DNA from 4 places in the Mesorhizobium sp. M1423 genome. Region 1 is predicted to be linked to each of the others. Evidence: predicted binding sites of a transcription regulator. Region 1 holds the regulator's gene; each other region holds the start of a gene.
What was found. The regulator LexA, encoded in region 1, represses DNA repair genes until DNA is damaged. The targets are predictions, from matches to a motif close to TGTTCNNNNTGTGTTCNG.
Positions count from the first base shown of each region.

Region 2: dinB (DNA polymerase IV) is a predicted target of LexA. The motif match lies at 3,595-3,612, and genes of this name have one in related genera.
Region 3: dnaE (DNA polymerase III subunit alpha) is a predicted target of LexA. The motif match lies at 4,854-4,871, and genes of this name have one in related genera.
Region 4: NKG95_RS25250 (2'-5' RNA ligase family protein) is a predicted target of LexA. The motif match lies at 5,266-5,283, and genes of this name have one in related genera.

Region 1 covers NZ_JAMYKU010000006.1:151,434-158,804, reverse strand. The annotation lists gene gltX (glutamate--tRNA ligase) at 1-977, opposite strand, end outside; gene NKG95_RS10290 (ComEC/Rec2 family competence protein) at 1,073-3,538, shown strand; gene lexA (transcriptional repressor LexA) at 3,532-4,263, opposite strand; gene kynU (kynureninase) at 4,735-5,982, shown strand; gene NKG95_RS10275 (hormone-sensitive lipase) at 6,078-6,908, shown strand; gene NKG95_RS10270 (molybdopterin molybdotransferase MoeA) at 6,916-7,371, opposite strand, start outside.
Region 2 covers NZ_JAMYKU010000003.1:54,338-61,708, forward strand. The annotation lists gene NKG95_RS05065 (GcrA cell cycle regulator) at 1-450, opposite strand, end outside; gene NKG95_RS05070 (hypothetical protein) at 518-760, opposite strand; gene NKG95_RS05075 (XRE family transcriptional regulator) at 969-1,664, shown strand; gene NKG95_RS05080 (hypothetical protein) at 1,885-2,181, opposite strand; gene NKG95_RS05085 (hypothetical protein) at 2,370-2,732, shown strand; gene NKG95_RS05090 (GNAT family N-acetyltransferase) at 2,803-3,261, shown strand; gene dinB (DNA polymerase IV) at 3,665-4,906, shown strand; gene NKG95_RS05100 (FAD-dependent oxidoreductase) at 4,932-6,452, opposite strand; gene NKG95_RS05105 (DUF2182 domain-containing protein) at 6,650-7,371, opposite strand, start outside.
Region 3 covers NZ_JAMYKU010000029.1:63,183-70,553, forward strand. The annotation lists gene NKG95_RS28035 (DMT family transporter) at 1-187, shown strand, start outside; gene NKG95_RS28040 (ion channel) at 197-1,000, opposite strand; gene dnaE (DNA polymerase III subunit alpha) at 1,059-4,586, opposite strand; gene NKG95_RS28050 (acetyl-CoA carboxylase biotin carboxylase subunit) at 5,064-7,076, opposite strand; gene NKG95_RS28055 (S-(hydroxymethyl)glutathione dehydrogenase/class III alcohol dehydrogenase) at 7,290-7,371, shown strand, end outside.
Region 4 covers NZ_JAMYKU010000023.1:86,715-94,085, forward strand. The annotation lists gene NKG95_RS25220 (NAD(P)/FAD-dependent oxidoreductase) at 1-461, shown strand, start outside; gene NKG95_RS25225 (ABC transporter permease) at 546-1,433, shown strand; gene NKG95_RS25230 (ABC transporter permease) at 1,430-2,308, shown strand; gene NKG95_RS25235 (ABC transporter substrate-binding protein) at 2,293-3,363, shown strand; gene NKG95_RS25240 (cupin domain-containing protein) at 3,423-4,031, shown strand; gene NKG95_RS25245 (ABC transporter ATP-binding protein) at 4,021-5,106, shown strand; gene NKG95_RS25250 (2'-5' RNA ligase family protein) at 5,328-5,735, shown strand; gene NKG95_RS25255 (SRPBCC family protein) at 5,981-6,466, opposite strand; gene NKG95_RS25260 (ArsR/SmtB family transcription factor) at 6,463-6,813, opposite strand; gene NKG95_RS25265 (ArsC family reductase) at 6,986-7,339, shown strand.

The DNA.
Region 1 (7,371 bases):
AAGATATCGAGCAGCGTCGCGTCGTTCATGCGGCGCATGTGCACGCCGTTCAGCGCCTCGAGCTTGGCGAAGTCGAAACGGGCGGCGCCTTTGTTGACGTCGCCAATGTCGAACCACGCGATCATGTTGGCGATCGACATGATCTCATCGTCGCCGTGGCTCCAGCCAAGCCTCGCCAGATAATTGAGCAGCGCCTCCGGCAGGTAGCCCATGGCGCGATAGGCCTCGACGCCGAGCGCACCGTGACGTTTCGACAGCTTGGCGCCGTCGGCACCGTGGATCAGCGGGATATGCGACATCGACGGCACCTCCCACCCCATGGCATGGTAGATCACCGTCTGGCGGGCGGCGTTGGTCAAATGGTCGTCGCCGCGGATGATGTGGGTGACGCCCATGTCGTGATCGTCGACGACGACGGCATGCATGTAGGTCGGGTTGCCGTCCGAGCGCAGAATAATGAAATCGTCGAGATCCTTGTTGGGAAAGCGCACGTCGCCCTGGACGCGGTCATGCACAACCGTCTCGCCGTCTGTCGGCGCCTTGATGCGGATCGCCCCCTTGGCGCCGGCCGGCGCCTCCGAGGGGTCGCGATCGCGCCAGCGGCCGTCATAGCGGGGAGGCAGCCCCTTGGCCCGTGCGCTCTCGCGCATTGCCTCCAACTCGGCAGGCGTCGCGTAACAATAATAGGCCTTGCCCATGCGAACGAGTTCCTCGGCCACCTCGCGATGGCGCGGCGCACGCTCGAACTGCGACACCGGCTCACCGTCCCATGTCAGGCCAAGCCAGGAAAGCCCGTCGAGGATGGCCGCGGTTGCCGCATCGGTGGAACGCTCGCGGTCGGTGTCCTCGATGCGCAGCAGCATCGTGCCGGCTGTGTGCTTGGCATACAGCCAGTTGAACAGCGCCGTGCGCGCCCCGCCAATATGCAGATAGCCTGTGGGCGAGGGGGCAAAACGGGTGACGACCTTGTCGGGCATGGAACTCTCAGGCAGGCGAAGGAAGTGGGTTGCGGACTTTCGCGCGTTGCGCGTTCATGTAGCATAGGAGGTCGAGGGCGCAAGGGGCAGACCCGATGGCTGTGCGAGGCCGTGGTGCGGGCGAGGGCGAGGACGTTGGCAGCGGCGTCAGCGAACGCTTGCTGTTTGCCGCGCCCGTGCCTGTCCTGCCGGCACCGGCATTGCTGCCGGCTCCACGCTTTGATGCCCCGTCGCTGCCGGCGAGCGACCCAGCAACGGTTCCCGTGCCCGCGGCCGAGCCCATCGTGCGCCTACGCCGGCGTTTCCGCCTCCCGTCACCGTCCCGTATCCGCAACGGCGTAACCTCGGCAGCCGGCCTGGAGCTCGACCGTGGGGTCGCCTTCCTGCTGGTGCCGGTGTTCCTCGCATGCGGGGTGGTCGTATATTTTGCGCTGGCGGTGGAGCCGGCCTTTCCACAGCCGATCGCAATCGTCGCCTTGGCAGCCCTCTGTGCCGTCGCCTCGCGGTCGTGGCCCAGAACCCGCCTGTGCTTCATGGCGGCGTTGCTCTGCGCGCTTGGCGTGCTTGCCGCCAAGGTCGAGACCTGGCGTGTCGGAACGCATATGCTCGGTTCCGAAATCTCAACGCGCCTCACGGGTCGCGTCGTATCGTTCGAGCCCATGGCGAGCGGCCGCATCAGGCTGACGATCGATGTGATCTCAACCGCCAGGCCGACACTGCGCTACATGCCGGAACGGGTCCGCGTTTCGGCGATGAAAATACCGGCTGAGCTGACCGCCGGTTCCGAGATCGCCGGCTATGTGCGGCTGCTGCCGCCGACCGGGCCGGTGCGGCCCGACAGCTATGATTTCTCCTTCGACAGCTATTTCGCCGGTATCGGCGGCAGCGGCTTTTTTCTCGGCAATCCGAAAGTCGTGTCGTCGGGCAGCATGCCGCTTGCCGCGCGGCTTTCTTCCTCGATCGAAGACGCGCGCGAATCCATCGCCGACCATATCCGCAGCCGCATCGGCGGCGCCGAGGGCGAGATTGCTGCTGCGCTGATCGTCGGCGTGCGCGCCGGCATTCCCGAGGAGATCAACGAAGCGATGCGGCGTACAGGCATCTATCACATCATCTCCATCTCGGGGCTGCATATGGCGTTGGTCGCCGGCACCATCATGGCGCTGCTACGCGGCACCTTTGCGTTGTTTCCCGATTTCTCATCGCGACGGCCGGTCAAGAAATATGCCGCGGCCGCCGCGCTTTTTTCGATTGCGGCCTACCTCGTCTTTTCCGGCATTGTGGTGGCGGCCGAACGCAGCTTCATCATGCTGGCGGTGATGCTTATCGCCGTGCTGTTCGACCGGGCCGCGCTCACCATGCGCAACCTGGCGATCTCGGCCATCGCGGTCATTCTGGTGTCGCCGCACGAGGTGGTCGGTCCGAGCTTCCAGATGTCCTTCGCCGCGACGGCGGCCCTTGTCGGCGCCTATGCAGGCTGGTCCGATTACCGCGCCGGCAGGGCCACCACGCCGCCGCCGCGGTTGTCGCCGCTACGCTTTGCCGCTCGAAAGGTCCTGCTGGGCATGGGCGGCCTGGCGATGACCTCGATCATTGCAGGGAGCGCCACGGCGCTTTTCGCCATATGGCATTTCCAGCGCGTGGCGCCGCTCAGCCTGTTCGCCAATCTGGCCATCATGCCTATCGTCTCACTGGTCGTCATGCCCTTCGCCGTCCTCAGTGCGCTGGCGATGCCGTTCGGCGCGGATGGGCCTTTCCTCTACGTGATGGGCAAGGGGCTGACGGCGATGATCGCCCTGTCCGGGTGGATCTCCGAGCGCTCGCCGATCGATGCGGTCGGGCTGATTTCGCTGAGATCTGTCCTTTTGGTGACGATCGCCCTCGTCATTGCCAGCATGGCGACGACCTGGTTGCGGCTCGTGGCCCTTCCTTTTGCGCTCGCCGGCTTGCTGACGACAACGCAGACGCGCGTACCCGATGTATTGATCTCGGAGGACGCACGGCTGGTCGCGCTGCCAATCGGCAGCGGTGAACTCGCGGTCAACCGGGCACGCCCGAATGAGTTCACCATCGACAACTGGAAACGCGCGCTCACATCAGAGGCTATCGTCGCGCCAGAAACACCTGGAAAGAACGATCCGCAATTCGACATTGCCGATCCGGCCGACCTACCGCCGGGCATGCCGTTCATTTGCACGGACGGTCTCTGCCTTGCCAGGCATCCATCCGGCGCGATCATCGCGCAAGCCAAGGACCGCGATACTGCACGGCCAGCCTGCGCCTTTGCCAGCTTGATCGTCATCGACGACGCCACCGCCCATAATCCCTGCTACTACGACCGGCTGGTCCTCGTCGTCACCAAACGGCAACTGGCGCGCGCGGGAAGTGCGGCCGTCTATTTCGATCCACAAGCGGCAACATGCGCCGAAATCCGCTTCGCCGTCGAAAAATCATACCGGCCCTGGCACGTGCAGCGGAAATTTTCACGCACGGCGCGGGGCATGCCGCCATACCGCAGAGCCGACAAGCCAAAAGCCGGCGCCAAGGGCGCAACTCAGTAGCGGCGGATCAACCCGACGAGCTTGCCTTGTACCTTGACCCTGTCTGGCCCGAAGATGCGCGTCTCGTAGGCCGGATTGGCCGCTTCCAGGGCGATCGAGGCGCCTTTGCGGCGGAACCGCTTCAGCGTCGCTTCCTCCTCGTCGACCAGTGCCACCACGATCTCACCAGGGCTCGCCGTATCGGCATTGCGGATGATCACCGTGTCGCCGTCGAAAATGCCAGCCTCGATCATCGAATCGCCTTTGACCTCAAGCGCATAATGCTCGCCGCCCATGATCATGTCCGGCGGCACCGAGATCGAATGCGTCTGGTGCTGGATGGCATCGATCGGCACACCAGCGGCGATGCGGCCCATCACCGGGATAGACACGGCGGCAACGACATCGTCGTCATTGCCGGCTGCAGGGACGCGCGACGATGTCGGCTTGCCCTGCCGAGGACCTTGCCCAAGACTGCCCTGGATGACACTCGGCGAGAACTTGCGTGCCGCATTGAGGCCGGGGGCGATCGAATCGGGCAGGCGCAGCACCTCCAGCGCACGGGCCCGGTTGGGCAAACGGCGAATGAAGCCGCGCTCCTCCAGCGCCGTAATCAGCCGGTGGATTCCCGATTTGGAAGCCAGGTCGAGCGCTTCCTTCATCTCGTCGAAGGAGGGCGGGATACCGCTTTCCTTCAGCCTTTCGTGGATGAACATAAGCAGTTCGTGTTGTTTGCGCGTCAGCATAGCGACCCCCAACAGAATCAGAAAAACAAACCCAGAACAAACACTATCTGTTCCAGTTGTGTTCCGCAACTGTTTAAAGTTTAATGAATGTGTTAGGGCTCGGGAAACGATACCACTCACCAAACCGGAACGCTGCATTTTCACCGCCGCGGGCCTCATCGCCTTGATTCTGCTTTCGTTTTCGGCCTCTGGGTTCCCAGAAGGCGGCACTGGTATCGGCCGTCAGCCGGCAAAGGGGCACGGAATTGAAGCCGTATCGACTGTGCGGTTGGCCAATGCACCGTGAACGAAACGAACTCAAAACGCCAACCTTGGGTTGGCTTGGCTCCTGGTTTCCACCGCGTGGTCAGGCAACTTGTCGCCGGTGGGGCCTTGCTGCGCGATACCAGGTAATGGAGAACCGCTCGTGACCGATGGATGCCGTCGATGCGTGTCCGGCGTAGCGGTGAATCTTGGGGGAGCAGACAAATCATGACAGGAATTCCCGATCTCGTGGCCACAAAGGCGTTGGATGCTGCAGATCCGCTGCGCGCGATGCGCGACCGCTTTGTGCTGCCGCAAGGAGTGATCTATCTCGACGGCAATTCGCTAGGGGCCGCTTCGCGTGCCGCTTTCGATGAATTGAGCAAGGCAGCGACCGAAGAATGGGCGCATGATCTCATCCGCGCCTGGAACACGGCCGGCTGGTTCAACATGCCACTCGAACTCGGCGACCAGCTCGGGCGCCTGATCGGTGCCGCGGCCGGCCAGACGGTGGTCTGCGACACGACATCGGTCAACATCTACAAGCTGCTGCACGCCGCCATGGCCATGCGGCCGGAGCGGCAGGTCATCGTCGCCGAGGGCGACAGTTTTCCGACAGACCTCTATATGGCTGACGGTGTGGTTTCGATGCGAAAAGATACGCTGCTTCGCCTCTCGGGGGTCGACGCGCCGAGCATCGAAGAGCTGATCGACGAAGGCACCGCCGTGGTGCTGGTCAACCACGTCAACTACAAGTCGGGCGAACTGCGCGACATGCCGGCGCTGACGCGCAGGGCCCAGGAGGCCGGGGCGATGATCGTCTGGGATCTCTGCCACACCGCCGGTGCGATGCCAGTCGAGCTCGACAAGGCAAACGCCGATTTTGCCGTTGGTTGCACCTACAAATATCTGAATGGCGGACCGGGCGCGCCTGCCTTCATCTATGCGGCTGAGCGGCATCTTGCCGACATCCAGCAGCCGCTCACCGGCTGGTGGGGCCATGCACGGCCCTTCGCCTTCGAGCCAGGCTATGCGGCCGGCACCGGCATCCGCCGGTTTCTGTGCGGCACCCAGCCGGTCCTGTCGATGCGCACGCTGAAGGGCGCGCTCGACATCTGGAACGATGTCGACATGACGGCGGTGCGCAAGAAGAGCATCGCGCTGGCCGATCTGTTCATCGAGCTTGTCGAGGCAAAGTGCGGCACTTACGGGCTAACGCTCGAAAGCACGCGCGACGGGGAAAAACGCGGCAGCCAGATTTCATTCATGCACGAGCATGGCTACCAGATCATGCATGCGCTGATCGAACGTGGCGTGATCGGCGATTTTCGCGCGCCATCGACCATGCGCTTCGGCTTCACCCCGCTCTATGTCGGCTATGCCGATGTCTGGCAGGCCGTCGAAGTGCTTGAGGACATCCTGCGCACCGGTGCGTGGAAGGATGCGCGCTTCGCCATCAAGGCGGCTGTCACTTGAGATTGATGCGAGAGCTGGAATCGTGAGGCTGGCGACGACGCGCCGCGCGATGCTCACGCTCGTTGCAGGGCCATATTGCCAGGGGAGGGCGCAGGGTGTTCGAACGTCACATTGCCGATTGGGACAACGCCTATGCCAACGGCGCCAACATAGCCGGCAGCGATCGCTGGCCGGCGGCCTGGGTCGAGCCCGCGCGGGTTTTTCGCGACGTGCTTTCGACCGAGGGCCGGGCGCGGCTCGACATGGCCTATGGCGATGGCCCACGCAACCGGCTCGATCTTTTCCTGCCGGCCACCAAGCCCAAGGGGCTCGTGGTGTTCGTCCATGGCGGCTACTGGATGGCATTCGACAAGAGTTTCTGGTCGCATCTTGCCGCTGGCGCTGTTGATCGCGGCTATGCCGTGGCGATGCCGTCCTACACGCTCTGTCCGCAGATGCGCATTGGCGGCATCGTCAAGGAAGTCGGCGCGGCGATCGGCAAGGCGGCGGGGATGGTCGCAGGGCCGCTGATGCTGACCGGACACTCGGCCGGTGGCCATCTTGTTAGCCGGATGGTTACGACGACGACGCCGCTGGCGCCCGAAATTGTCCGGCGCATTCGCCATGTCGTATCGATCTCGGGTGTGCACGATTTGCGCCCGATCATGCGCACCGGCATGAACGAGACGCTGGCGATCGATGAGGCCGAGGCGCAGGCCGAAAGCCCGGTGCTGCTGCGCCCGATGGACAAGGCCCGCCTGACCTGCTGGGCCGGCGGCGGCGAGCGCGCCGAATTCCTGCGCCAGAGCGCGTTGCTGGCCAACATCTGGATCGGCCTGGGTGCCGCGACCAGTTCGGTGGTCGAGCCTGACCGGCATCATTTCAACATCATCGACGGTTTGGCCGATCCAGACCATCCGCTGACCCGGACCTTGATCTCGGAGTGAGGCAGGTTCAGCGTAGCATCAGCACGTCGCAAGCGGCGCCCGCCGCCGCGGCGGGCGTGAACGGCGCACGGACGATCAGCCCGTTGGCATCGGCCAGCATTTTCAGCATCGAGGAATCCTGGATGCTGAACGGCGTCGCCACGAGCGTGCCGGCGTCAGCGCTGACAACAGCCCGCACATAATCCTGCCTGAGATCATTGGCCGGCATGGCAGCACCGAGCCGTGCCTGACGCATATCCTGCTGAAAGGCGCGGCCGCCGAGCCGCGCCAGCAGCGGCTTCAGGAAGAGCTGGGTGCAGACCAGGCTCGCCACCGGATTGCCGGGCAGGCCGATGCAGCGGATGTCGCCCAGCCGCCCGAACATCAGCGGCTTGCCGGGCCGCATGGCGATCTTCCAGAAATCGAGCGTCATGCCTTGCCCGGTCAGCACGTCATGGACGAAGTCGTGGTCACCGACCGAGGC
Region 2 (7,371 bases), on a different contig from region 1:
GCAATCGATGAAGCGCATGGCGACGAAGTGTGGCTGGCGGCCGCCGGCGGCGATCGGGCGCGGCGCCGGCATTTCGAGCGGCTCGCCATCGGACCCCGTGATCCGAACCGGACCCGGCTGCCAGGCCGGCGGCGCCAGCCTGGCCGACAGCCTTGCCGGGCGGCAGTGGTGCTCGGCCGGTACTGCCCCTGCCTGGCCGGCGGGGTTCGACGGCTCTGGCGCCGATTTTCCATGCCGGCCGCCCGACCGTCCGCTACACCAGCCCTTGGATCTGGCAAGGCCGATGGCGTGCAGACGGGCGGTGCGGTGGACGATGCCGATGATCGCCGCGCGCGAGGCCGGGCGGCCGCGCTGCGCACTCAGCCGGGCGGCGATCTTCGCGGCCGACAGCCCACTCATCAGCCAGTTCTCGATTTGTTCCAATTCGGAGGGGGAATAGCGGGCGGCCATGACGTTTTATTCCCTGCAAAGGTGGTTGTGTGGCGCCGGCTTCGCCGGCCTCAGGCTCGAAAGCCGGTCAGCCCTCGCGTGGCCTGCTGCGATCGAGCTTCATCCCGGCCGCCTGCCTTGTTGCGCCGGAGACTGCCTTGCCCGCCCGCTTGTCGAAGGCGATGACCGTGCCGTCTTCGGTGCGGATGCAGGAAACTGCGGCATCCGCATTGCCCGCCGGCAGGCAATTCGTGGCCGGAGCCGTGAGGGGAACGGCTCCGGCCGTTCCGGCCGCTTGCGCTGCCGGATCCGAGGCGCGAGCCTCGGGCATCGTCCCGGCCGGGGAGGAGGACAGCCAGGACGAAGGCGAAAAGGTTGGCACATGACTGCCGCGGCCGCCTCCTTGGCGCTGAAGGGCGGATTCGAGGACCGAAAGCTGGCGGAGCGACTTGTGCATGGCCGTATAAGAGCATAACTCAATCCGTAATGCAAGTGATTCTTGCATAGACGAAACCGAATCTTGTGCCTCAGATGGAGCCATGGTGAAAACTGCACTGTCGATCAAGGTCGGGGCGGCGATCCGCCGGGCGCGCAAGCAGCGCGGCCTGGTGATGCGCCACATTGCCGAGCACAACGACACCGACGTCGCTGCCGTCGGCAATTGGGAAACCGGGCGCAACCTGCCCAAGACCGAGAACCTTTTGAAGACCGCCGCGTTCCTGCGCGTCGACCCGGTGGCGCTCGGCAAGGGCGAGGTCGTCTTCCTCGAAGATGCCGGGCCGGTTGCCGATGCCGAGATCGTCACCGATCCCGGCCCCCTGCCCGCCGGGCCGATGGACATCCAGCTTCTCGGCACCGCCGTCGGCGGCGACGATGGCGACTTCACCTTCAACGGCCAGCCGGCCGGCTATGTCCAGCGGCCGCCGGGGATCCGGCATCTGCGCAACGTGTTTGCGCTGCACGTGCTGAGCGATTCGATGGTGCCGCGCTACGAGCCCGGCGAGATGATCTATTGCGGCGGCCGCGAGGCCGTGCCCGGCGACCATGTGGTGATCGAGACGCTGCCCGAGGAGAACGAGCAAAACGGCAAGGCCTTCATCAAGAAGCTGGTCAAGCGCACCGCCGCCGAGCTGATCGTCGAGCAATACAATCCGCCGAAGACGCTGACCTTCAACCGCTACGCGATCAAGAACGTCTTCCGCGTCATCCCGCTCAAGGAACTGCTGGGGTATTGAGGCTTGTTGCCTTGTCCCCTTGTGGGAGAAGGTGGATCGGCGCACAGCGCCGAGCCGGATGAGGGGTGCTGGAAGGAACGCGGCGGAGGAAATGTAGACGCGATTTTAAGCACTTACGCCATCAAGGTAGCGATCCGTCCAACACCCCTCATCCGACCGAGCTTCGCTCGGCCACCTTCTCCCACAAGGGGAGAAGGGAAGAGCAGCACGCCCTCCCCCCTCAAGCCCGCCTCGATTGCTCCAACTCTCGACCATTGAGCAGGCGCGCCTCGGCGCGGGCCCGCTGCCGGTCGTCGATGAAGGCGGCCTGGATCGAAACGGCGGCGCCCGGCAGTCCGTCGGCCCGGCAGGCCTTGCAGATCAGGCGCCCCGAAAGTGCTGATAGCGGTGTCTCCGGCATCACCCCATGCCGCTTGAGCTCGGCCGGCTTCCACCACCTGTTGCGGCCGCAATCGATGCACTCGACGGCAATCGAGACGACATCGGCGATCGTCGCTTCCTTGCCCGCTAATGCCATGGCCATCCCCATCGTTGTTCCTGCTTTGTTCACATCATTATCGGTTTTCGAGGCGGAGTCGAGTCGGTTCCGCTTACACCAACGTGAAAGTTTCACTTGTTGACTTATTTGAGTTATGCTTATATTCTATACAAGCTGGAATCGGCGCAGCCGCGGCCGCTCCGTCCACCGAATGCAAGGGAGTGACGATGGACCTCGCCCGGTTCGCCCAGGCCTGCGGTTATGCCGGCGACAGCCCGGCCATGCTTGCCGCCTTCGCGGCCATCCGCCAGGACGGCATCCGCACGGCGCGCCAGGGCCATCGCCAGCGCAAGGCGGCGATCGACCGGATGAAGCCGAGCCGCGCTTTGTTCCTGGCGGCGATCCGCCCGGCGCAGTCGGCCGAGGAGGCGATCGAGGACGCCGCCCGCTTCCTGTCGATGTTCCGCAACATGCCGCACTGGCGACAGGAAAGGCGCAGCGCCGACCTCGCCCGCGCCAGGCAACAGCGCCTCTTCGCCCGCTTCTTCCGCCGCTACGGCCACCGCCTCTGGGCGTTGGAGGCCGCCTGAAGACGCGCGCCCCCCTTGCAGTCAAAACGGATATTGCGATCGCCAACACTGCGCCGTATGTCTCCGCGCGATGAGCGAGATCGAATTCCGTCGTGCCCAGGCGCCCGACCTGCCGGCGATCGTTGCAATGCTTGCCGACGATGCGCTCGGCGCAGACCGGGAAGACCCGTCCACGCCGCTCGCGCCATCCTATCTCGATGCCTTCAGCGCGATCGATGCCGATCCCAACCAGTTGCTGGCCGTGGCCGTCGAGGCCGGGCAATTGGTCGGAACGCTGCAGCTCAGCTTCCTTCCAGGCATTTCGAGGAAAGGCGCCTGGCGCGGCCAGATCGAAGGCGTTCGCGTCGCCCGGCAATGGCGCTCTCGCGGCGTCGGCAAGCTGATGGTCGAATGGGCGATTGAAGCGTGCCGTTCGCGCGGCTGCAGCCTCATTCAGTTCACCACGGACAACGGTCGAGGGGAAGCGCACACCTTCTACGAGCGCCTCGGTTTCACCGCCAGCCATCTCGGCTACAAGATGGCGCTGTAGGTCGCTGCAGCAGGCGCCGTCGGCGAAGCTGCCGATCTCCCCCCTTGCGGGGGAGATGCCCGGCAGGGCAGAGGGGGGTGCTGTCCCTCCGACCTGTCAACCAATCGGAGCCAAACCCTCAGGCTGATTCGAGTTCGCAACAACTGAAGTCGAAGTTGGCGATCCGTCCCACCCCCCTCTGTCCTGCCGGACATCTCCCCCGCAAGGGGGGAGATTGGATGTTGCTTCGACTTTCGCCAACCACCAACGCTGGAACGCAGGCAGACAGAGGGCGCCAAACTGAAACAATTGCCCTTCACCTGCCCTCCGCGCCGCTTGACAATCCGCCCACAATGTTCTCTTTATGTTCTCATTAAAACTCTAGACAAGGCGGCGTTCGAACCGCCGCGGGCGAACGGGCCGGATGGAAGCCAACATCCTCCACGCGGATCTGGATGCCTTCTATGCCTCGGTCGAACAACTGCTCGACCCGGCCTTGCGCGGCAAGCCGATTGCCGTCGGCGGCGGGGTAGTGCTCGCCGCATCCTATGAAGCCAAGGCGTTCGGCGTGCGCGGCGGCATGCCGGGACGGCGGGCGCGGGAACTCTGCCCGCAACTCATTTTCGTCGGCGGTCATTTCAAGGACTATCAGCGGCTGGGCGATGCGGCGATCAAGGTGCTCGGCGATTTCACGCCGGTGGTCGAGCGGATTTCCATCGACGAGGCCTTTGCCGACGTCGCCGGCTGCACCCACCTGTTCGGCTCGCCGGCCGAGATCGCCGGCAAGATCCGCCACCGCGTGTGGGCCGAGCTCGGCCTGCCGATCTCGGTCGGCGTAGCCCGCACCAAGCATCTGGCCAAGATCGCCTCACAGGTCGCAAAACCCGACGGGCTGGTGGTGGTCGATCCGCGCCACGAGCTGGAGTTCCTGCACCACCTGCCGGTCGAGCTGATGTGGGGTGTCGGCCCGGTCACCAGGGAGCGGCTGGCCGGCATCGGCGTCAACACCATCGGCGAGCTGGCGAAGACCAACAATGGCGCGCTGGAGCGCCTGCTCGGGCCGGCGGCGGGAGAGAAACTCAACGCGCTGGCGTGGAACCGCGATCCGCGCAAGCTGGAGACGCAGCGCCGGGCGCGCTCGGCCGGCGCGCAATCGGCGCTCGGCCGAAAACCGGCCGAGGAGCAGGTCTTCGTGCCTGCGCTGCTGCATCTGGCCGATAGGGTCGCCACAAGATTGCGGGCGAAATCCCGGCCCGGCCGCACGGTGACGGTTCGTGTCCGCTTTGCCGACCTGCGCTCGGTGACGCGCTCGATCACGCTCGACCAGCCGATTTCGGCAACCGCCATGCTGGCCGAGATCGCCGAGGCGCTGGTGCGCAAGGTGCTCATCGACCATCCGCACGAAAAAACCATCTCGCTGCTGGCGATCGCCGTCTCGCATCTGGAGCAGCATGCCGGCCTGCAACTGGAACTGCCGCTTGGGCTCGACGACGACCGCCGCCGCCCCGGCACCAGGAGGGGCGCGGCGCGCTGGACCGCAGATCGCGCCGTCGACAAGATCCGCGATCGTTTCGGCTGGGAGGCGGTCGGCTACGCCTCGGTCGCGCTCGGACTGTCGCGGTCCGTTCCCGACGCGTTTCGCGAGCTCGCCGAAAAGGAGCTGTGAGCTGCGCGGCCGGGGCGAAAAAAGATTATCCGACAGGAGCCAGGGGCGATACTGCCGGCCCGTTCAAGGCCGTGCCATCGACGGCAAAATGCGAGCCGTGGCAGGGGCAGCCCCAGCAGCGTTCCAGCGAGTTCCAATGAACGTGGCAGCCGACATGGGTACATGCGGCCGAGCGTTTGTAGAGCGTGCCGTCCTCGTCGCGAAAAGCCGCGACTTTGGTAAGACCTTCGCGCACGATAGCGCCCTGCCCCGGCCGCAGCTTGTCGGCGGAATCGATTTCACCAGGCGCGACATACTCGGCAAAACTCCTGATCGCTGTCGCATTCTCCGCTAGATAATCGCCGATCGCCCGTACCGTCTTGCGGGAGGGTTCGTAAAGTTCCCGCCAGGGGCTTTCCCGCTTCAGGATCAGGTCCGAAATCAACAGGCCGGCCACGACCCCATGGGTGATGCCCTGGCCGGAATCGCCGGTAGCAACGAAGACTCGCCGATCACCGGGATTACGACCGATGAATCCGGCATAATCGACCGTCTCCATCACCTGCCCGGACCATCGATTGGCTTCCGCGCCGATATCGGGCACCAATTTTTTGATCCAGGCCGCCAGGGCCGTGAAGCGGTGGTCGGCGTCGTCGGCCTGCCCTGTTTTATGGTCTTCACCACCGACGATCAGAAAGTCGGTCTTGCCTTCGCCAGGCTGCAGACGGACGTAGTGATAGGGGTCTAGCGTGTCCCAATAGAGTGCATCCGGCAAAACGTCGCGCGCGATCTCGAACGACATCGCGTAGGTCCGGTAGGGCGCTTGCTTGGTATGGAGCGCGACCCGATCGTTGATCGGCGAGTTGGTGGCGACAACGGCCGATTTAGCAGACACGGCAAAGCCCGAGACCGTGCTTACGCGCACGCCGCTGTCGGTCTCCTCAACCTTGTCGACGATGGTCTCCGCATAAAGCGCGCCGCCGTGCGCGCGGATGCCGGTAGCCAGCCCGCGGAGGTATTTGAGCGGGTGGAATGTCGCCTGATTGGCGTAGCGAAGGATCGGTGCATCCGAAAAGCCTGCAAACGGCACGCCCACGGTTTTCTCGACGTCGACACCGATTTTCAGAGCGGCGTCCAGTTCGCGCTCGATGACGGATTCCTTTCTGCCTGACGCCGGAAACAGAAAGCCTTCGAGGCGGCGGAAATCACACGCGATACCCTCCGCCTCCAGGATCGATTGGATACGGTCAATAGCGGCCGACTGGCTTTGATAGTAAATCCGCGCCAGTTCCTCGCCGCGCAATTTGATCAGTTCCGAAAAGTAGTCGTCGCAGATCGATGACAGGTGCGCGGTGGTGCGGGCCGTCATGCCGCTTCCGATCCGGCCGCGATCGAGCACCGCCACCTTTTGCCCGGCGATGGCCAGTTCGTAGGCGACCGACAGTCCGACAATGCCAGATCCGACGACCACGACATCGACCTGTTCACTCCGCTCGAGCGGAACCGCATCAGACGCTACTTCGGTTCTCGCCCAAACGGATACAGTCCTTTCGTCGCCGACATTCATGGCGGAGCCCTTCATACTCGACATTCGGATAAACGGACGCCAGGATTCAAAGTTCCTCGACGCCTGAATGCCTGCGTAAGCTTGACGTCACCGCCGGTCCGCCCCGACGCGTTGTGAGCCGGCCTGGCTGGGGCGGTGCACTTGGCGCCAGGAGCGATCGTTTCCTGCAAATGCGACATTCGAGGCGGCCCTGGTCGTCAGACCAAAAGCGTTGCGCTGCCCCAGGCGATCAGGGCGATGCCGGCCGCCCGGCCAACCCACTGGCCGACAGGAAACACCTTTTCAACCAGCACCAGAATAGCGAGCCCGGCAACCCACACCAGATTCATTATGCCACCCACGAACAACAACGCCATCAGCATCCAGCAGCATCCGACACAAAACGCCCCGTGCAGTGCGCCCAAACGCAGCGCGCCAAGCGCGTGGGGACGCCAGTGTCGGGAAAGGAATGCTGTTGGTGCCCTGCAATGCGACAGGCAGGCGTTCTTGAGCGGCGAGAGCTGATACAGGCCCGCGGCGATCAGGACGATGCCCGAAAGCCAGCGGCTCTGCGAACTCATCGTCGCCGCGGTAACGACCGCCTCGCGTTCGAGCAGCCAATGCAACGCAGCTGCCGCGACGGAGAACCCCAGCCAGACCAGGAGGTAGCCTGCCATAAATACGCCGGTGGGCGCGAGCTTGTCCTGGATCTGCCCTTGTGCGAGCGCATGGCGATGCACGCGCGCATAGAGCAGGACAGTCGGCGCCGCACTCGGGGACATCATCGCAACCATCATGACCCACCACATCGCAATCATCAGCGCCCAGATCGCGGCCCCCCAAACCCGCGGTTCGGTCGCCATGGCCATCGCGCTCATGTCCATCCCGCTCATGTCCATGCCAGACATATCCATGCCAGACATATCGGAGGTCATGTCGG
Region 3 (7,371 bases), on a different contig from region 1:
TGCCGATGCGACGGTCATCTCGCCAATGGACTTTTTGCGCGTACCGCTGTCGGCGGTGATCGGATGGCTGCTTTATCACGAGCAGATCGACGCCTTCACCGCCAGCGGCGCCCTGCTGATCCTGCTCGGCAATCTGCTCAATCTGCAGAAAAAAGCCGCCAAACCGGCTGAGGTGGCAGCATCGTAGCCCTGCAATTCAATCGCCATCGTCGGGTATGTTCAGAACGTGCCCACAGGCCTTGCAATGGACGGCGTCGGGCTCGTGCCGCTGCAGCCCGCATTGCGGGCAAGGAAAGAACACCTTGGTGGGACGGAAGAGCGCCTGCGCAAGCCTGACGAACAGCGATATGCCGATGATCATGGTGGCGATCGCGGTGAGCTTGCCGGCCACGCCGGGCAGGACGATGTCACCGAAACCGGTCGTGGTAACTGTGGCGACGGTGAAATACAGCGCATCGACATAGCCTTCGAGACCGCCCACGGTGCGGAAGAAGAAGGTGTAGACGAAGCCGGTGATGACAAAGAGGAACGTCAGGAAATTGATGACCGCGCGGCTCGCCTCGCGCCATCGCCTGAAGCCGCGCATCTCGAGAAATCGCCACAGCGCGCCGCTACGCGACAGCGACCACAGCCGCAGGATGCGCAAAAAACCGAGATTGGCCAGCGCCGTAGGCATCAGCAGAGTCAGCAGGATGAAGGCATCGATCCACGACGCCGGCTGTCTCATCAGGCGCAGCATGTCGTTGGAGGCAAGCAGCCGGGCAATCATGTCGGCGGCGACGAGTGCTGCCACGGAGTAGTCCAGCCAGAGGAACGAGGACGACTTCTGGATCACCGGCGTGGCAATAAAAAAGGCAATGATGGCGAGGTCGATGACAACAGCCGCAAGCTGAAACCGGAACGCCGCCGCTGTGCGCCCGTGATATAGCTTGCGCAGCATGTCGCGGAGCCGCGCCAAGGCTGAAGAATCCTGCGCTCCACTCTTGTCTATTGCATTCATGGCGACTGCGATAACGTTTGGGCCACCAGCCGTCCAGTGTTGCCAGCCGGGCAGCCGGCTACACCAGCTCCACTTCCACCACGCCTGGCACAGCGCGCATCGCCGACGCGATCTGCGGCGAGACGCGGTAGCGGTTGGGCAACTCAATCTCGACCTCGCCCTCGCCGCCTTCCTTGATGACGATGATGCTCACCTGACTGTCGCCACGCTGCCCAAGTTGCGATTGGATTGTCGATGCCGGTGCGTCATTTCTGACGAAGATGCGCAGCGCTTTCTGGATGCGGCTTGCCTCGTCCTCCAGCGACTGCACGGTCTGGATGCGCAGATTGACGCCTTCCGGCCTGTCCTCGGCCGAAACGGTGATCACCACCGAGCGGCCGGGTTCGAGCAGGTCGCGGTATTGTGCCAGCCCTTCCGAGAACAGCACCGCTTCATACTGGCCCGACGTGTCGGAAAACTGCACGACGCCCATCTTGTTGCCGGTGCGCGTCTTGCGTTCCTGCTTTGTGGTCACAGTGCCGGCAAGCCGGCCGGCGGCAGCACCGCGTTTGACGGCGGCCGAAAACTCGCCCCAGGTCTGCACCCGCATTTTCTGCAGCGCCGCCTTGTATTCGTCGAGCGGATGCGCCGAGAGATAGAATCCAACCACCTGGAATTCGCGGTGCAGGCGGTCGGCGGCGAGCCAGGGGTCGGTCGCCGGCAGGTTGAGTGCCTGCGACTGTGCGCCAAGCGAGGCGCCAAAAATGTCATGCTGGCCGGTGACGGCATTCTGCTGCGCCAGCGATGCCAGCCCCATCATCCGCTCGACGCCGGCCATCATCGCCGCGCGGTCGAGGCCGAAGCAGTCGAGCGCGCCGGCCATAATCAGGCTTTCGAAGACGCGCTTGCCGACGATCTTCGGATCGACCCTTTCGCAGAAATCGGCGAGGCTCTTGAACGGTTTTTCGCCGCGCGTGGCGACGATGTGCTCGACCGCCGCGTCGCCGACGCCCTTGAGCGCGGCCAGCGAATAGAAGATGCGGTTCTCGCCGACCTCGAAATCCCGGAACGACGTCATCACCGATGGCGCCACCACTTCGATGCCGAGACGCAGCGCATCCTGGCGGAAATCGGCGAGCTTGTCCGTATTGCCCATGTCGAGCGTCATCGATGCCGCCAGGAATTCGACCGGGTCATGCGCCTTCAGATAAGCGGTCTGGTAGGAGACGACGGCATAAGCGGCCGCATGCGATTTGTTGAAACCGTAGTCGGCAAACTTTGCCAGCAGGTCGAAGATGAAGTCGGCTTGCGGCTTGCCGACGCCGCGCTCGACCGCACCGGAAACAAAGCGCTCGCGCTGCTTGTCCATCTCGGCGCGGATTTTCTTGCCCATGGCGCGGCGCAGCAGATCGGCTTCGCCTAGCGAATAGCCGGAAAGCTCCTGCGCGATCTGCATCACCTGTTCCTGGTAGACGATGACGCCTTGCGTCTCCTTGACGAGATGGTCGATCTTCGGGTGGATCGACGCCATCTCCTCCTCGCCGTGCTTTCTGGCGTTGTAGGTCGGGATGTTCTCCATCGGCCCCGGCCGGTAGAGCGCGACCAGCGCGATGATGTCCTCGATACAGTCGGGCCGCATGCCGATCAGCGCCTTGCGCATGCCGGCACTTTCCACCTGGAACACGCCGACCACCTCGCCGCGCGACAGCATGGCGTAGGTTTCCGGGTCGTCGAGCGGAATGTGGGCGAGATCGATCTCGATGCCGCGGCGGCGGATCAGCTTGACCGCCCTGTCCAGCACGGTCAGCGTCTTCAGCCCAAGGAAGTCGAATTTCACCAGCCCGGCCTGCTCGACATATTTCATGTTGAACTGGGTGACCGGCATGTCCGAGCGCGGATCGCGGTACATCGGCACCAGTTCCCACAGCGGCCGGTCGCCGATGACGATACCGGCGGCGTGCGTCGAGGCGTGGCGGTAGAGACCTTCCAGTTTCTGCGCCGTGTCGAGCAGCGTTTGCACGATCGGCTCCCGCTCGGCCTCTTCGGCAAAGCGCGGCTCGTTGGCGATGGCGTCGGCGAGCTTGACTGGATTGGCCGGGTTCGACGGCACCATCTTGCTCAGTTTATCGACCTGACCATAAGGCATCTGCAGCACGCGGCCGACGTCGCGCAGCACCGCGCGCGCCTGTAGCGTGCCGAAGGTGATGATCTGGCCGACCTGGTCGCGGCCGTATTTCTGCTGGACGTAGCGGATGACCTCCTCGCGCCGGTCCTGGCAGAAGTCGATGTCGAAGTCGGGCATCGACACGCGGTCGGGATTGAGAAAGCGCTCGAACAGCAGCGAAAAGCGCAGCGGATCGATGTCGGTGATAGTCGTCGAATACGCAACCAGCGAGCCGGCGCCCGAACCGCGGCCCGGCCCGACCGGAATGCCTTGCGCCTTGGCCCATTTGATGAAGTCGGCAACGATCAGGAAATAGCCGGGATATTTCATCTTCTCGATGACCCCGAGCTCGAAATCCAGCCTCTCGCGATATTGCTCGGCCGTGTAGCCGGGTGTGAGCCCATGCGCCGCCAGCCGCGCCTCCAGCCCTTCATGCGCCTGCCGGGCAAGCTCCTGCGCCTCCGCTTTAACCGCCGCGTCGGCGTCGGCGACATCGCGGCCGGCAAAGCGCGGCAGGATCGGGTTGCGGGTCTTCGGATAGTAGGAGCAGCGCAGCGCGATCTCGACGGTGTTGTCGATTGCTTCCGGCAGGTCGGCGAACAGCCTCGCCATATCGGCCTGGCTTCTCAGGAAGTGGTCGGGCGAAAGGCGGCGGCGATTGTCGGCCGCAACCACGGAGCCTTCGGCGATGGCGATCAGCGCGTCATGCGCCTCATAGTCTTCACGAGAAAAGAAAAACGCCTCGTTGGTGGCAACCAGCGGCAGATCGTGGCGGTAGGCGAGGTCGACCGACGACTGCTCGATCGTGCGGTCATAGCCGGAGACGCGCTCAAGCTCGACATAGAGCCGGTCGCCGAACAGGCCCTTGAGCGCCAGGAGCCGGGTCTCGGCGAGTTCGCGGCGGTCCTCTTTCAAGGCATTGCCGATCGGGCCTCGCGGCCCGCCCGTAAGGCAGATCAGACCGTCGGAGTGGCCCTGCAGCATCTCGGTCGTCAGATGCACCGCTTCGCCGGGCGGTGTCTCGAGGTAGACGCGGCTGACCAGCCTGACCAGATTGCCGTAGCCGGCCTCGGTTGCGGCGATCAGGACGACCGGCCGCATCTCCGGTCCTTGCCGCCTGCGGTCGCGCTGGCTGTCGCTCGCCTCACCGGAAAAGGCGAGGTCGATCTGGCAGCCGATGATCGGCTGAATGCCGTCCTTTACCGCCTTCTGGGCGAATTCCAGCGCGCCGAACAGATTGTTGGTGTCGGTGACGGCGATTGCCGGGCACTCGTCCTGCACCGCATGGCCGACGATCTTGCCGAGCTGCAAGGCGCCTTCGAGCAGAGAATAGGCCGAATGCACGCGCAGATGAATGAACCGACGCGCCGCCTGCTCCGCCCGCGACGCCTTCGCATAGGCCTCGCGCAGCAAGGGATCGCGTGGAAGTCTCTCATCCGCCATGGTTTTTTCGCGCCGCCTCACAAGGACTCAGTCGATGAAGATGTATTGTCCGGCACCGGGTAACACGAGTCCAGCGGAAGCGATTGGAGCTTTGTGAGTTTAGAGCAACCGCCGAACCTGCCAATCTCCCCCCTCGTGGGGGAGATGTCCGGCAGGACAGAGAGGGGCGCTGTCCCGCCGACGTCAGGCCTGAAAACAAAAAACCCGCCACAGCGGGCGGGTCGTTGGAGCCATTTAGCACCATACCCAGATTAATAGCATAGCTGCCGGCACAAAGCAAGAACAAAATACGTTGCGGCGGCAAAAAAGCGAATTCCGCACGCCCGAGCCTCGTTGCCCAACGAATTGTCAGGTCGCGTTTCTTCGCGCCACTCTCTGTCCTGCCGGACATCTCCCCCACGAGGGGGGAGATTGGCCGTCACCTCGGCTTTCGCTAATCTCCAACGTCCCAGGCCGGCGCCGAGGCGGATTTCAGCCTCACGCGAATTGCATGATCACCGCATCGACCGCAAGGCTGTCGCCGGGCTTGGCGTTGAGCTTCGATACGATGAGATCGCGCTCGGCGCGCAGCACGTTTTCCATCTTCATCGCCTCGACCACAGCCAGCGTCTCGCCGGCCTTGACCTCCTGCCCCTCGGCAACCGCGATCGACACGACGAGGCCAGGCATCGGGCAGAGCAGCATCTTCGACGTGTCCGGCGCCACTTTTTCCGGCATCAGCCTTTCGAGTTCGGCCGTGCGCGGCAGCATGGCGCGGGCTGTCACAGACATGCCTTTCCAGGCAAGGCGGAACCCGTTCAGCACCGGCCTGACCTGCGCCGCGACTTTGCGGCCGCCGACCGTGCCGCGCCAGATGAGATCGCCCGGCCGCCAGTCGGAGGTCACCCTCAGTGCCTTGCCGCCGTCGATTGTGAGGTCGAGCTCCATCGGAATGGAAATCATGCCTTCGACGATGGCGACCGAAAGATAATCCCGGCCGATCTTCACCGCCCAATCGCGTTTCAAGGCGCCGGAATGCGGCGCCAGCCGCCCGCCCAGCCGGTCGAGCCGGTCGCGGCGCAGCAGTTCGACCGCGGTGGCGATCGCGGCCAGCACCGCTTTCTCCTCGGCGTCTGGCACGATCGGCGCGAAGCCGTCTGGGTATTCCTCGGCGATGAAAGCGGTCGATATCAGCCCTTCCCGCCAGCGCGGATGCTGCATCAGCGCCGCCAGGAACGGTATGTTGTGCTCGATGCCGTCGACAACGAACCTGTCCAGCGCTTCCGACATCGCATCTATTGCCGCAAGCCGTGTCGGCGCCCAGGTGCACAGCTTGGCGACCATCGGATCATAGAACATCGAGATTTCCGAGCCTTCGGTGACGCCAGTATCGTTGCGGATGACTATTTCGCCAAATTGCCCCTCTTCCGGCGGCCGGTATCTCGTCAACCGGCCAATCGACGGCAGAAAGTTGCGATACGGGTCTTCGGCATAGAGGCGGCTTTCCACCGCCCAGCCGTTCAGCTTGATGTCGCCCTGTTTGATGGCGAGCTTTTCGCCGGCCGCCACGCGGATCATCTGCTCGACCAGGTCGATGCCGGTGACCAGTTCCGTCACCGGATGCTCGACCTGCAAGCGCGTATTCATTTCCAGGAAATAGAAGTTCTTGTCGCTATCGACGATGAATTCGACCGTGCCGGCGCTCTGGTAGTCGACCGCCTTGGCCAGCGCCACAGACTGCTCGCCCATGGCTTTGCGGGTCTTGGGATCGAGGAACGGCGACGGCGCCTCCTCTACGACCTTCTGGTTGCGGCGCTGGATCGAGCATTCGCGCTCGCCGAGATAGAGCGTGTTGCCATGCGCGTCGGCAAGCACCTGGATTTCGATATGGCGCGGATCGACGATGAACTTCTCGATGAAGACGCGGTCATCGCCGAACGAGCTTTTGGCTTCCGAGCGCGCCCGGTCGAAGCCGTCGCGCACCTCGGCCTTGCTCCAGGCGATGCGCATGCCCTTGCCGCCGCCGCCGGCGGAGGCCTTGATCATCACGGGATAGCCGATTTCGCCGGCGATCTTTTCGGCATGGGCGACGTTTTCGATGACGCCAAGCCAGCCGGGCACCGTCGAAACCTTGGCCGCGTTGGCGAACTTCTTCGATTCGATCTTGTCGCCCATTGCCTTGATGGCCTTGGGCTTCGGGCCGATGAAGACGATGCCTTCCTGCTCCAGCGCCTCGCAGAAGGATGCCCGCTCGGACAGGAAACCGTAGCCGGGATGCACGGCCTCGGCCCCTGTCGCCTTGCAGGCGGCGATGATCTTTTCCGGGGCCAGATAGCTTTGCGCGGCGGGAGAAGGGCCGATATGCACCGCCTCGTCAGCCATTTCGGCATGCACGGCATCGCGGTCGGCGTCGGAATAGACCGCGACGGTGGCGATGCCCATCTTGCGCGCCGTCTTGATCACACGGCAGGCGATCTCGCCACGGTTGGCGATCAGGATCTTTGTGAACATGCAGGCCTCGTCCCTCGGCTGCCCTTCTTTTCCGGGCTTCCCGTTTTATGGGCTTCAGGGGGCCGGTCAAGGCAAAGTCGGAGCCTATCCCGGACGCAAATCGGCGAGCTCTGACGAAAATCCGGGATCAGAACGTCGCTTCGTGCATAGCGCAGAGCTGAGTGGTAAGTTAAATCTAACCTGGATTGCAGACTGCCATGGGAGGATTGCCTGATGAAAACGCGCGCCGCTGTCGCCGTCGCCGCCGGAAAGCCGCTGGAGATCATGGAGGTCGACCTCGAAGGTCCCCGTGATG
Region 4 (7,371 bases), on a different contig from region 1:
CGGAAGGGCAGGCGGTTTCGGATTCGCGCCGCATCCTCGTCTATTACCGCAAGAGTGCCGACGGCCGGCTGGTGCTCGGCGGGCGCGGCCGCATGGCTTTGCCGAACGGCCCGGCCGACTGGGCGCATCTTGAACGCGCGCTGCTGCGGCTTTATCCGGCGCTGTCAGACATTGCCATTGAAAAGCGGTGGTTCGGCCGGGTGGCAATGACGCCGGACCATCTCCCGCATATCCACGAGCCAGAGAAGGGTCTGCTGGCGGTCGTCGGCTGCCAGGGCCGCGGCATCGGCCTGATGACCGCGCTTGGCGAGCGCATCGCCTCCTATCTGTCGAGCGGCGACACCAGGCAATTGCCGTTCCCGATATCGCCGATCCGGCCGATCCCTTTTCACGCGTTTCGGCAGGTCGGCGTTGCCGCGACCATCGCCTGGTACCGGATGCTGGACGCGTTCGAACGCTGACTTTCATTCCCAAGCGTGAAACAGCTTGACAGTTTCACCAATATGAAAAAAGCTTAGTCGATTTCAAATTTCGACGGACAGTCAATGTCGGCCATTGCCGCAACGCAGCCGCTGCCGGAAACCCGGTCTTCGCCAGGCTTCCGTTTCGCTATGCTGCTGCCCGGCGGGCTGGTCACCTTTCTGCTGATCCTTTTCGCCCTTGGCTTGGTGTTGTTCCTTGCCTTCCGCGGCAATGACGGCTCGCTGCTGGGGGCTGGTTTTACCCTTGCGAATTTCGTCACTGTGGCCACCGATCCGCTGTACTGGACGGTGACGCTGCGCTCGCTGGGCATCGCCGGCCTGGTCACGCTCGCAACCGTCGTCACCGCCTATCCCGTCGCCTATTATCTGGCTTTCCATGCCGGGCGGCGGCGTGGGCTGCTGCTGTTCCTGCTGACCCTGCCGTTCTGGACCAGCTATCTCCTGCGCGTCTTCGCCTGGAAGATCGTGCTTGCCTATAATGGCGTGCTGAACTCGGCGCTGATTGAAAGCGGCATCTGGTCGGAGCCGACATTGGCGTTCTTGAATACGCCGGCAGCAGTCGTCGTCACGCTCGCCCACGCTTATGCGCCATTCGCTATCCTGCCCATCTACGTGGCGCTGGACACGATCCCGAAATCGCTGCTCGAAGCCGCTTCCGATCTCGGCGCAAAACCGTTCACCAGCTTCCGCCGCGTCGTGCTGCCCAATTCGATGCCTGGCGTGCTGGCTGCGGCCCTCGTCGTTTTTGTGCCGACGGTCGGCGACTACGTCACGCCGGCGCTGGTCGGCGGCCCTGCCAGCACCATGATCGGCACACTGATCCAGGCCGAGTTCGGCAAGGCCAATGACTGGCCGTTCGGCGCCGCACTCGCCGTCGCCGTCATGCTGGTCATTCTCGCCGTGGTGCTGGTGGTGCGCTTCGCCGACCGCCGATACGGCAGCCGCACATGAACACAGCGCGTATCGATGCAAGGCAGGGCGGCGGCTGGCTCGGTGCCTATGTCCTTGCCTATCTGGTGTTCCTGTATTTGCCGATATTGCTGATCCCGCTGTTTTCCTTCAACAATTCCGTCCAGGCGGCATTTCCGCTGCAAGGCTTCACGCTGGAATGGTACGGCACGCTGGTCGGCAATTCGGCGCTGTCCGGCGCGCTTGCCAACAGCCTCGTCATCGGCACCATCGCCGCCACCGGCGCGACGCTCTGTGGCATCACCGTGTCCTATATGGATCTCTACGGCCGCTCGCCGCTGGCCGCCACGATCAGCGCCATTGCCCGGCTGCCGATCCTGATCCCAGGCGTCATCGTCGGCATATCGCTGCTCATCCTGGTCAACCTCGCCGGCTTTGGGCCGTCGCGCATTGCCATTGTGCTCGGCCACATATTGGTGGCGCTGCCGGCGACGGTGGTGGTCATGCGCAGCCGCTTCGCCGCCATCCCGAAGACCATCCGTGAGGCAGCGCTCGACCTCGGCGCCTCCGACTGGACGACCTTCAGGCGGGTGATGCTGCCACTCAGCCTGCCCGCCATTATCTCGGCGTTCATGCTGGCCTTCCTGACCTCGTTCGACGAGTTCATCGTCGCCTTCTTCCTTGCCGGTACCGAGCCGACGCTGCCGCTTTATATCTGGAGCCAGCTGCGCTTCCCGAAATCGCTGCCGACCGTCATGGCGCTGGGCACGGCGATCTTGGCCGTGTCCTTCGTCACCGCCGCACTCGCCGAAATCCTGCGCCATCGCGGGCTTGCCGCCGCTCAGCGGCCAGCGATCGCCAGCCTGTCAAAACCAGAAGAAACCGAAAGAGGAGAACTGCAATGGCATTCGACCTGAAATCGATAACGACAAAGACAGCGAAAACCGGACTGGCCGCCTTCGCGCTGGCGCTTGCGTCGACTGTCGCTTTTGCCGGCGACAAGCTGCAATATTTCACCTGGTCGGGCTATGAGCTGCCCGACTTCAACAAGAGCTTCCTCGCCGCGCACCCGGATGGTGTCGAAGCCTCGATGTTCGGCGACGACGATGACGCTTTCACCAAGGTCAAGGCCGGCTTCCGCCCCGATGTCGCGCACCCATGCTATGACAAGGTGGCGCGCTGGAACAAGGAAGGCCTGCTGCAGCCGATCGACACCAAGCGCATCAAGAACTGGGATTCGATCTTCCCGGTCTTCAAGAACCTGCCCGACCTGCAGGCCGGCGACGGCAAGGTCTGGATGGTGCCGTGGGACTGGGGCAACACCTCGATTCTCTACCGCACCGATCTGGTGAAGAACCCGGAAGCGAGCTGGAACCTGCTCTGGGACAAGCAATATGCCGGGCGCATGGCGACCATCGATGCCGTCCACGATACTCCGGTGGTGGCGGCCCTTCTTGCCGGCGTCAATCCATTCGACATGACGGCGGAACAGATGGACAAGGTTGCGGAGAAACTGCGCGAGCAGCGCCCGCTGCTCTCAAACTACACCACAGACATGACATCGGTCGAACAGGCGCTGGCCAGCGGCCAGCTGGTCGCCGCCATGACCTGGAATGCCTCGGCCACGTCGCTGAAGAAGCAAGGCGTGCCTGTCGAGTTCATGAAGCCGAAGGAAGGCATGCTTACCTGGGCTTGCGGTTTCGTCATGCTCAAGGACGCCAAGAACGTCGACCTCGCCTATGACTTCATCAACAGCCGGCTGGAAACGGACTCGGGCAAATACCTGATCCAGGCCTATGGCTATGGCAGCTCGACCAGCTCGGCTTTCGCTGCCGTGCCGAAGGAGGAGCTGGAGAAATTGCAGCTGCCGTCCGATCCGGAAGTGATGCTGAAGACCACCATCTTCACCGGGCCGATGAAACAGAATGATGAACTCGCCAAGATGTTCGAGAAGGTCAAGGCGGGCGGCTGAGCCTGCTTCTTCCTTCTCCCGCAAGGGGAAGGGAAAGCGTTGGCAAAAAGGACGAATGGATGGACATGCTGGACGAAGCGGCTGAGAAGCCGAAGGACGACGCCGACGTCAGGGTCGGCCGGCGCGTGCGGGCGCTCAGGCTGGAGCGTAATCTCTCGCTGGCCGAACTTGCAGCCAAAGCCGGCGTCTCGATCGGAGCGCTGAGCCAGATCGAGCGCGGCATGTCGTCATTGCGAGTGCGAGTGATCTGGCCGCTCGCCGCCGCCCTCGACATAGAGCCGTCGGCGCTGATCGCCGACGGCAATGATGTCGGCAACGACCTCTATTGCGTACGCACCAACAGCCGGCGTCAGATCCCGGTCAAGTCGGAAGGCATCGCCAAGTCGCTGCTGTCGCCGCCGGCCGCTGCGCTGACCGGCATGCTGGTGACGGTGGAGGCCGGTGGCGGCACCGCCGAAGCCTACGCCCATGCAGGCCATGAATTCGGGTTCGTCCTTTCGGGCGAGGTCGAGCTGGTGGTCGATTCGACCAGATACGGCCTGAAGGCCGGCGACAGCTTCGCCTTCAAGAGCACCTTGCTGCATGCTTTCCGCAATCCGGGCAGCGAGCGCTGCCAGATCCTGTGGGTCAACACGACCAAGCCGTCCGAGGTTCGCGATGGCGCCTGATCCGCTCGTCCGGCTGGACAAGGTCTCCAAGATATTCCCCGGCGGCATCGTCGGGCTCGACGCGGTCGATCTCGATATTTCGCGCGGCGAGTTCCTGACCCTGCTCGGACCATCCGGCTGCGGCAAGACCACCAGCCTGCGGGTCATCGCCGGCTTCGAAAGCCCGTCGAGCGGCAAGGTTCTGCTTGAAGGCCGCGACATCAGCGCGCTCAGGCCCTTCGACCGTCCGGTCAATACCGTATTCCAGGACTACGCGCTGTTCCCGCACATGAACGTTGCCGAAAATGTCGGCTTCGGCTTGTCGCTGCGCAAGCTCTCCGGTGCCGAACAGGCAAAGCGCGTCGGCGCAGCGCTCGACATGGTCGGCCTTGCTGAAAAGCTCGGCGCCCGCGTGTCCGAATTGTCGGGTGGCCAGCGCCAGCGCGTCGCGCTTGCCCGCGCCATCGTCTGCGAACCGCGCGTGCTGCTGCTCGACGAGCCGTTGTCGGCGCTCGATGCGCATCTGCGCGAACAGATGCAGGTCGAATTGAAGCGACTGCAGTCGCGCCTCGGCACCACTTTCGTCATGGTCACGCACGACCAGACCGAGGCGCTGTCGATCTCTGATCGCATCGTCGTCATGAACAAAGGCCGCATCGAGCAGATTGCGCCGCCGGCGACCCTCTACGACCGGCCCGCCACCAAATTCGTTGCCAGCTTCATCGGCACGATGAACCTTCTGCAGTCGCGCTTCGTCGGCCGTGACGGCGAGCGCTTGCGGTTCGCCGCCGGCGCCCTGCCGCTGGAAGCGGTTTCGGAGACGGGCGAACTGCCTGGCGAGGGCACGGTGCGCACCATCGGCGTGCGTCCAGAGGATTTTTTGGCGACGACCGAAGCGGCGGCCGGCACTGTACCGGTGCGGGTGAACAGCATCGTCTTCCACGGCCGCACCTTGCGCCTTCATGCGGAGCTGGGGCAGGGGACACAGGTGGTGATCGACGCGCCGCGCCGGGCGGAGGGTTTTCAATTCAGCGTCGGCGACGTGGCGCATATCAGCCTGCGCCGTGGCGCCAACTGCCCTATGCTGTCCAGCTAGGCAACGGCCGCGAATACGCCGACCGGGCGATCCACGATTTCCTCGAGATCAAGGGCATCATCGGCTACGGCGCCTGAGCCATCAACATACGGCCGACCGAAATGTGGTTGCGAGCGTTGGTGCTGCCAGTACCGGCGCTCGTATCATTTTCGTTTGATTTGTTCCCTTTTTGTTCTATTCTGCTTGGCTGGGCGGGAATGGCTTTGAGAGGAGCAATGAACATGAATGAGCTGCCCGCATTCAGGATCACCGAAAACGGCCAAGCCGTGTTCAACTGGCAGGAGCTGGATCGGCGCTGGAATGACCGGCTGTTCTTCGCCATTCTTCTTGAAAGTACGATCGCCGTGCCGCTTGCACGCCGGGCCGCCGTCTGGCGGCGAGAATCGGGATTGCGAGGGCAAGTGTTTCCGGCGGAACGCCTGCACATCTCGCTTATTGGGATCGGCGACTATGATGGACTGCCGGAGGAATTGGTCAAAATCGCCCGCCACGTCGCCTCGATGGTCCAGGCGAAACCGTTTGAGGTGTCGTTCGATCGGTTGTCGGCTTTCGGCGGCGGTGCGTTGGTGCTGCGTGGCAGCGACGCGTCCCGCCGCTGCAAGCGTTCTGGCGCAATCTTACCGCCCTGATCGCCGACAGCCCGCTGAAGCCCTTTGTGGGGAGCTCCTTTGAACCTCATGTTACATTGCTTCGTGACAAATTGCGGGTTCAAAGGGTTCGAGAACGGGCGATCGAACCGATCAGCTGGACCGTACGTGACTTTGTGCTCATCCGCAGTCTGATCCGGCAAGGCCGGTACGAAGAGCTCGGACGCTGGCGGTTGAACGGCCACGACGATTCCGTGGCCGCAATGTGAGTGCGAAGCAGGGTCGCCTCAGATCGTCTTGAGATAGCCGGCCAACTGATCCGCCACCGTGCCCCAGCCGTCGTAAAAGCCCATCTCCTCGTGGCTGTTGCGCGTGGCTTCGTCGCGGTGGATAGCGGTCGCGGTGTAGCGCGTCGCCTCGCCCTGCGATTGCAGCGATATGACCGCTGTGATGAATGGGTCGCCTGACGGCCGGTAGCCGGGCAGCAGCGCATCGGTCCACACCAGCCGCTCGTTCTGAACAATCTCGAGGTAGCAGCAACGCCTGTCGTTGACCTCCTTGCCGTCGGGCGACTGCATGCGGGTGCGGAACAGACCGCCGGGCCGCAGGTCGATCTCGCAATCGGTGATGATCCACGGCTTCGGCGTGAACCATTGGCGGACATGCTCGGGCCTCGTCAGGGCCGTCCACAGCAGTTCTCGCGGCGCCTCGATCGTCCGTTCGAGCACGAGGTCGAGCTTCGGATCGGGTTGGAACAACGGGACCATATTCATCTGTCTTTCTCCTTGAGTTTCAGCACGTAGTCGTCGAACTGGTCGAAACGGCGCTCCCACAGCGCCCGCTGGTCGGCCAACCAGTTTTCCGCGAGCTTCAACGGCTCCGGCGCGAGCCGGTAGGTCCTGACGCGGCCTGCCTTCTCCGAATGCACCAGCCCGCAGCCTTCCAAAACCCGGAGATGCTCGATGAAGGATGGCAGGGCCATCTCGAACGGCTGCGCAAGCTCGCTGACCGAGGCGGGGCTTCGGTTCAGTCGCTCGACCACGCGCCGCCGGGTCGGATCGGCGAGCGCCCGGAAAATGCCGTCGATCGGTGGGGGGCTTTCGGTCTGCAGGCTCGTCATGGTCATTTCCTTGCCTCGGCCATTCCGCGTGACCAGAGTTGGCTTAGAAAACACTTAGGGAAAGTCCTTACTATTGGCAAGCGCCAAAATCGCGGAGCCCGGCGAGGCCGCTGGAAAAGTGAGAGGCGCGGTTTTAGGGTGCCGTCAGATTCGACTGGTCCGAGGACGCGTTTTGACGATCACCATGTACGGCATCACCAATTGCGATACGGTCAAGAAGGCGCGTGTCTGGCTGGCGAGCCACGATGTTGCCTATCGCTTTCACGACTACAGGGCAGACGGGCTTGACGCGGACCGGCTGAACGGCTGGTCAGGCAAGGTCGGCTGGGAAATCCTGCTCAACAAGGCGAGCACAACGTTCCGTGAACTGTCGGACGAAGACAGGATGGGTCTGGATGAAAAGAAGGCCAAGGCGCTGATGCTGGCCAAACCGACGATGATAAAGCGACCGGTGCTGGAACTTGGCGATCGCATACTGGTTGGCTTCAAGCCTGATGTTTATCAAGCGGCGATCCGTAGGAAGTAGGACCGACCCGCCGCGATCCGTCGCGCCCCCCT